DNA from 3 places in the Micromonospora sp. NPDC005172 genome. Region 3 is predicted to be linked to each of the others. Evidence: predicted binding sites of a transcription regulator. Region 3 holds the regulator's gene; each other region holds the start of a gene.

Region 1 (2,267 bases), on a different contig from region 3:
TCTCCACCACGACGCCGCCCTCGAGGCCGGCGTTGACGGCGATCTGCCGCAGCGGGGCGTCCAGCGCGACCTTGACGATGTTGGCACCGGTGGCCTCGTCGCCCACCAGGTCCAGCTTGTCGAAGGCGGTCTTGCCGGCCTGCACCAGCGCGACGCCACCACCCGGGACGATGCCCTCCTCGACGGCCGCCTTCGCGTTGCGAACGGCGTCCTCGATGCGGTGCTTGCGCTCCTTGAGCTCGACCTCGGTGGCCGCGCCGACCTTGATCACCGCAACGCCACCGGCCAGCTTGGCCAGCCGCTCCTGCAGCTTCTCGCGGTCGTAGTCGGAGTCACTCTTGTCGATCTCGGCCCGGATCTGGTTGACCCGGCCCTGGATCTGCTCGGCGTCACCGGCACCGTCGACGATGGTGGTCTCGTCCTTGGTCACCACGACCTTGCGGGCGCGGCCCAGCATGTCGACGCCGACGGCGTCGAGCTTGAGGCCGACCTCCTCGCTGATGACCTGACCACCGGTGAGGATGGCGATGTCGGCGAGCATGGCCTTGCGGCGGTCACCGAAGCCCGGCGCCTTGACGGCGACCGACTTGAAGGTGCCCCGGACCTTGTTGACGACCAGGGTGGCCAGAGCCTCGCCCTCGATGTCCTCGGCGATGATCAGCAGCGGCTTGCCCGACTGCATGATCTTCTCGAGGATCGGGAGCAGGTCCTTGACCGACGAGATCTTGCTGTTGACGATCAGGAGGTAGGGGTCGTCGAAGACGGCCTCCATGCGCTCCGGGTCGGTCATGAAGTAGGCCGAGACGTAGCCCTTGTCGAAGCGCATACCCTCGGTGAGCTCCAGCTCCAGCCCGAAGGTGTTGCTCTCCTCGACGGTGATGACGCCTTCCTTGCCGACCTTGTCCATCGCCTCGGCGATGATCTCGCCGACGCTGCTGTCACCAGCGGAGATGGAGGCGGTGGAGGCGATCTGCTCCTTGGTCTCGACGTCCTTGGCGAGCTTGGACAGCTCCTCCGAGACGCTCGCGACAGCAGCCTCGATGCCCCGCTTCAGGGCCATCGGGTTGGCGCCGGCGGCCACGTTGCGCAGGCCCTCGCGAACCAGGGCCTGGGCCAGGACGGTCGCCGTCGTCGTGCCGTCACCGGCGACGTCGTCGGTCTTCTTGGCGACCTCCTTGACCAGCTCGGCGCCGATCTTCTCGTACGGGTCCTCGAGCTCGATCTCCTTGGCGATGCTCACACCATCGTTGGTGATGGTGGGGGCACCCCACTTCTTCTCGAGCACGACGTTGCGGCCCTTGGGGCCGAGGGTCACCTTCACGGCGTCAGCGAGCTGGTTCATGCCCCGCTCGAGGCCGCGGCGCGCCTCTTCGTCGAACGCGATCATCTTTGCCATACGGCGTTGTCCTCCTGGACACTCACGGCCACCCGAGTGTGTGTCCCGGATGGGCCGCCTGGTTTACGCACCTTGGGACGTCGCCACCAGGCGACGACGACGTCCTCCGGTCGGGCCGGATAGCCCGCGACGACCGGCCATGTGCTGCCCCGGCGTCTCCACACCGGCACAACCAGGCCCCACCGTCCCGACCATTGGCACTCACGGTACGCGAGTGCCAATGACTTGTTTAGCACTCTCACCTGCCGAGTGCAAGCACGATGAGCTCGGTCAGCCGAGTTCCGCGGCCAGTGTGGCCGCGTTCACGGGCCCTTCGTGAGCACGTTGCTCGGCGTACGTGATCAGCAGCCCGACCAACTGGACGAGGTGGGCCGGCAGGGCCAGCACCGCCGTGAGGCCGATGACCGCCACCACCCCGACCGCGGCACCCGGGGACGCGAAGGGATCCGCGCCGAACGCGGCGGTACCGGCCGACTCCAGGATCCCGGGAACCATGGTTCCGATGATCACCGCGACACCCACTAGGGCCACCCGACCGAGCAGCATCCCGAGCCGGTCGTGGAACATCCGGAACGAACGGCCGATCGGGTTGTCCCGCTCGAACAGGTAGACCGGCCCGGCCATGCTCAACGCGAACGCCAGGTAGATGCCCGGCAGCACGCAGAAACAGACTCCGACGCCGATGAGCAGGCTGACCAGCAGCGTCCAGCCCCACACGCCGAGCGCCCGACGCAGCCCGTACCGCAGCGCCGCGTCGAGGCGGGCGGGTCGGCCGGCCGCCTGCTGGGTGATCACCCAACTACCCGCGGCCCAGCCCAGCGCCTGCACGAGGCCGATCACCAGGCTGCCGCCGACCAGCACGACGACGAGG
Region 2 (2,267 bases), on a different contig from region 3:
GGTACACGCTGGCGCGGCGGGGCACCTCGGCCAGTTCGCCGCACCAGAGGGCGGCCTCGACCAGGTCGCCGTCGACGCCGACCCACTCCGCCTCCGCGCCGGCCGGGATGAGCGCGTGGTCCAGGCCCGGCGCGACCTTCACCACAGTGCGCGGCACCCGCTCGGCCAGCCCCGTCACGAAGTCCCACGGCGGCGAGTAGGCGCGCGGATCGAAGATCCGTCGGCCGGTGCCGGTGGCGCGTCGGGCCGGGTCGCAGAAGACGCCATCCACCCGCGACACGTCGAACGCGGTCGCGTCGCCGCACTCGACCGTGAACAGGTCGGCCACCCCCGCGGCTGCGGCGTTGGCGGCGGCCATTTCGGCGGTCACCGGGTCGGCCTCCACCCCGTACACCCGGATGCCGGCGCGGGCGGCGGCCAGGGCGTCGGCGCCGAGGCCGCACCCGAGATCGGCCAGGGTCCGCACGCCGGCCGCGCGCAGCCGGGCGGCGCGGCGGTCGGCGACCACCCGGCGGGTGGCCTGTTCCAGGCCGGGGCGGGTGAGGAACATCCCGGCGGCGGCCGGGCCGAACTTGCCCACCGCACGGTGCCGAAGCTCGGCCTGGGTGAGTGCAGCCGCCGCCAGCGTGGGCGGCACCCCGGTCGCGCGCAGCGCCGACGCCGCGGTCAGTGGATCGCCGCCGGCCAGTTCGGCCGCCGCCGCGAGGGCGGCCGACCCCTCGGGGGTACGTAGTGCCGCCAGCTGATCGAGATCCACCTACCCATTCTCCCGGCCGGGGTAAAAATACCGCTGGCGGGGCGCGACGCGCTGGCACTCTCCTTGACGGAGTGCTAGCCACGGAATAACCTGCGATTAGCACTCTCACCCTGAGGGTGCCAGCTTCCGGGTCTCGCGACCCGGGCGCGCACGCCAGGCGGACCGGCACCCGCGACGACGGTCCCGCCCGGTGGCATGAGGCAGATTGACGCTGGTCGGCCCCGCCGACCAGCAACGGAACCAGTAGTACCCCAGGAGGGTATGCCCGTGACTACCGCGACCAAGGTTGCTATCAAGCCGCTCGAGGACCGCATTGTGGTCCAGGCGAACGAGGCTGAGACCACCACGGCGTCGGGCATCGTGATCCCCGACACCGCCAAGGAGAAGCCGCAGGAGGGCACTGTCCTCGCTGTGGGCCCGGGGCGCGTCGACGACAACGGCAACCGGGTTCCGGTTGACGTGCAGGTCGGCGACACCGTCCTTTACTCGAAGTACGGCGGCACCGAGGTCAAGTACGCCGGCGAGGAGTACCTGGTGCTCTCCGCCCGCGACGTCCTCGCGGTCATCGAGAAGTAAGCAACCGATCAGTGCCACTGCCCCGGTCCGGCTCGCCGGGCCGGGGCAGTGGCACTTCGAAGGGACATACATGGCGAAGATCCTCAGCTTCTCGGACGACGCCCGGCACCTGCTGGAGCACGGTGTCAACGCCCTCGCGGATGTGGTCAAGGTCACCCTCGGCCCGCGCGGGCGCAACGTCGTCCTGGACAAGAAATTCGGTGCGCCGACGATCACCAACGATGGTGTGACCATCGCCAAGGAGATCGAGCTCACCAACCCGTACGAGAACCTCGGCGCGCAGCTGGTCAAGGAGGTGGCGACCAAGACCAACGACGTCGCCGGCGACGGGACCACCACCGCGACCGTGCTGGCCCAGGCGATGGTTCGCGAGGGTCTGCGCAACGTGACCGCCGGGACCAACCCGGCCGGCCTCAAGCGGGGCATCGACGCGGCGGCCGCCAAGGTCTCCGAGGCGCTGCTCGGCCGTGCCGCCGAGGTCACCAGCAAGGAGTCGATCGCGAACGTGGCGACGATCTCCGCGCAGGACGCCACGATCGGCGATCTGATCGCCGAGGCGATGGAGCGGGTCGGCCGCGACGGTGTCATCACCGTCGAGGAGGGCTCGATGCTCACCACCGAACTGGACGTGACCGAGGGTCTCCAGTTCGACAAGGGCTTCATCTCGCCGAACTTCGTCACCGACCTGGAGGGTCAGGAGTCCGTCCTTGAGGACGCGTACATCCTGGTCACCACCCAGAAGATCTCGGCGATCGAAGAGCTGCTGCCGCTGCTGGAGAAGATCCTGCAGAACAGCAAGCCCCTGCTGATCATCGCCGAGGACGTGGACGGCCAGGCGCTCTCCACCCTGGTGGTCAACTCGCTGCGCAAGACCCTCAAGGTCTGCGCGGTCAAGGCCCCGGGCTTCGGTGACCGGCGCAAGGCGATGCTCCAG
Region 3 (2,267 bases):
TGGTTGCCCCGGGCCAGCAACGCCACCAGCGGAGCGATCCAGCCGAGCACGCCGCCGCTGATGATCATGCCGGCCGCGCCACCGAAGTGCGCGACCAAGGCCCAGGTCTTGTCCTCGTTGTTGGCGTAGCCGCCGCCGGGGCCGCCGTACGCGCCGCCCGTCGGATAGCCGCCAGTCGCGCCACCCGGCGGGTAACCGCCCGGTGGGGGGTAGCCACCCGGCGGAGGGTAGCCGCCCGACGGCGGTTGGTCACCGGTGGGCGGCGGATAGCCACCGGCCGGGGGATAGCCGCCCGGGCCGGGTGCCCCGGACAGTGGTGCGGTGGGCGGCTCGCCCGAGTAGGACGAGCCGGGGGAGGTCGGCTCCGGCGGATAACCGCCGGGGTCTCCCGCGCCGGGAGGGCGAGGTGGTTCAGTCATGGTTGTCACGGTAGGTGCCGATGGCAATGTCGCACCAGTGCGAGTCCGTCGGGCCGGCCCGACGGAACGGACGGCGACGACCTTGATCATCGCGTCGGCGGGGGCACCGACGTAGACTGGCACTCGTTACAGTCGAGTGCCAGGACGGCCGGTCGGCCCGGATGGGCCGGCGGGCCGACGTGCGACAGGAGGTGCGGAGGATGGGTCTGGACGACCGGAAGCTCGCCGTGCTCCGCGCCATCGTCGAGGACTACGTCTCGACCCAGGAGCCGGTCGGCAGCAAGGCGCTTGTCGAGCGGCACCAGCTCGGGGTCTCCCCGGCGACGGTCCGCAACGACATGGCCGTGCTGGAGGAGGAGGGCTACATCCGGCAGCCGCACACCAGCGCCGGCCGGGTGCCCACCGACCGTGGCTACCGGCTCTTCGTCGACCGGCTGTCCCGGGTCAAGCCACTCAGCCCGGCCGAGCGGCGCGCCATCGAGCGCTTCCTCGTCGGCGCCGTCGACCTCGACGACGTGGTCCACCGCACCGTACGGCTGCTCGCCCAGCTGACCCGCCAGGTGGCTGTCGTGCAGTACCCGAGCCTCGCCCGCTCCTCGGTGCGACACCTGGAGCTGGTGCCGATCTCCACCACCCGGCTGATGCTCGTCATGATCGCCGACACCGGCCGGGTGGAGCAGCGGCTGGTGGAGCTGCCGGGGCCGGTGCCCGCCGAGGACGTGACCGACCTGCGTCGCCTGGTCAACGAGAAGCTCACCGGTGAGCGCCTGTCGGACACGCCTCCCCTGGTGCAGGCGCTGGTCGAGGAGGCGCCGGTGCAGCTGCGCCCCGCCATGACCACGCTCTCCACCGTCCTGCTGGAGACGCTTGTCGAGCGGCACGAGGAACGCATCGCCCTGGCCGGCACCGCCAACCTGACCCGGGGTGGTCTGCTCGACTTCCAGGGTTCGCTGCGGCCGATCCTGGAGGCGCTGGAGGAAGAGGTCGTGCTCCTCAAGCTCATCGGCGAGACCGAACCCAGCACGACCCGTGTGCTGATCGGCGACGAGAACGAGTTCGACAACCTGCGCGCCGCCTCGGTGGTCAGCACCGGGTACGGCCCGGGGGCCACCATCGTGGGCGGCCTTGGGGTGCTGGGGCCCACCCGGATGGACTACCCCGGCAATATCGCCATGGTGCGCGCCGTGGCACGCTACGTGGGCGAGCTGCTGGCCCAGAACTGACCAGTCAGGGCCGACGGCCGGCTGCGGCCGCCGGTCGGCGCAACGCGAGACGAACATGAGGACACGGAACGCAGTGGCCAGGGACTACTACGGCATCCTCGGTGTCAGCCGGGAAGCCTCCGATGACGAGATCAAGCGCGCCTACCGCAAGCTGGCGCGCCAGTTCCACCCGGACGTCAATCCGGACCCGGAGGCCCAGGAGAAGTTCAAGGACATCAACGCCGCGTACGAGGTCCTCTCGGACGATCGGAAGCGGCAGATCGTCGACCTGGGTGGCGACCCGCTCGCCCCGGGAGGCGGGGGCGCGGGCGGCCCTGGTGGTCCGGGCGGTGCCGGCCCGTTCGTCGGCTTCCAGGACATCATGGACGCCTTCTTCGGTGGTGCCGCAGGCGGCGCCGGCCGTGGGCCGCGTCCACGGACCCGTCCGGGCGCCGACGCGATCCTGCGCCTCGAACTCGACCTGCACGAGACGGCGTTCGGCGTCGAGGCCCCGATCACCGTCGACACCGCTGTGCTCTGCACCACCTGCTCGGGCGCGGGCACCGCGGCCGGCACCCACCTGGCGACCTGCGAGGCGTGCGGTGGCCGCGGCGAGGTGCAGTCCGTGCAGCGCACCTTCCTCGGG

What was found. The regulator HrcA, encoded in region 3, represses chaperone genes, less so after heat shock. The targets are predictions, from matches to a motif close to GGTTNGCACNCTCNNNNNGAGNGTGCNAACC.
Region 1: the regulator HrcA is predicted to act here: its motif matches at 1,589-1,619, upstream of groL (chaperonin GroEL).
Region 2: the regulator HrcA is predicted to act here: its motif matches at 852-882, upstream of groES (co-chaperone GroES).

The regions. Positions count from the first base shown of each region.
Region 1 covers NZ_JBEXIL010000034.1:1,965-4,231, reverse strand. The annotation lists gene groL (chaperonin GroEL) at 1-1,396, opposite strand, end outside; gene ABZV06_RS21985 (hypothetical protein) at 1,667-2,267, opposite strand, start outside.
Region 2 covers NZ_JBEXIL010000011.1:37,859-40,125, forward strand. The annotation lists gene ABZV06_RS10020 (methyltransferase domain-containing protein) at 1-757, opposite strand, end outside; gene groES (co-chaperone GroES) at 1,019-1,333, shown strand; gene groL (chaperonin GroEL) at 1,404-2,267, shown strand, end outside.
Region 3 covers NZ_JBEXIL010000058.1:11,831-14,097, reverse strand. The annotation lists gene ABZV06_RS27830 (DUF4870 domain-containing protein) at 1-419, opposite strand, end outside; gene hrcA (heat-inducible transcriptional repressor HrcA) at 620-1,642, shown strand; gene dnaJ (molecular chaperone DnaJ) at 1,716-2,267, shown strand, end outside.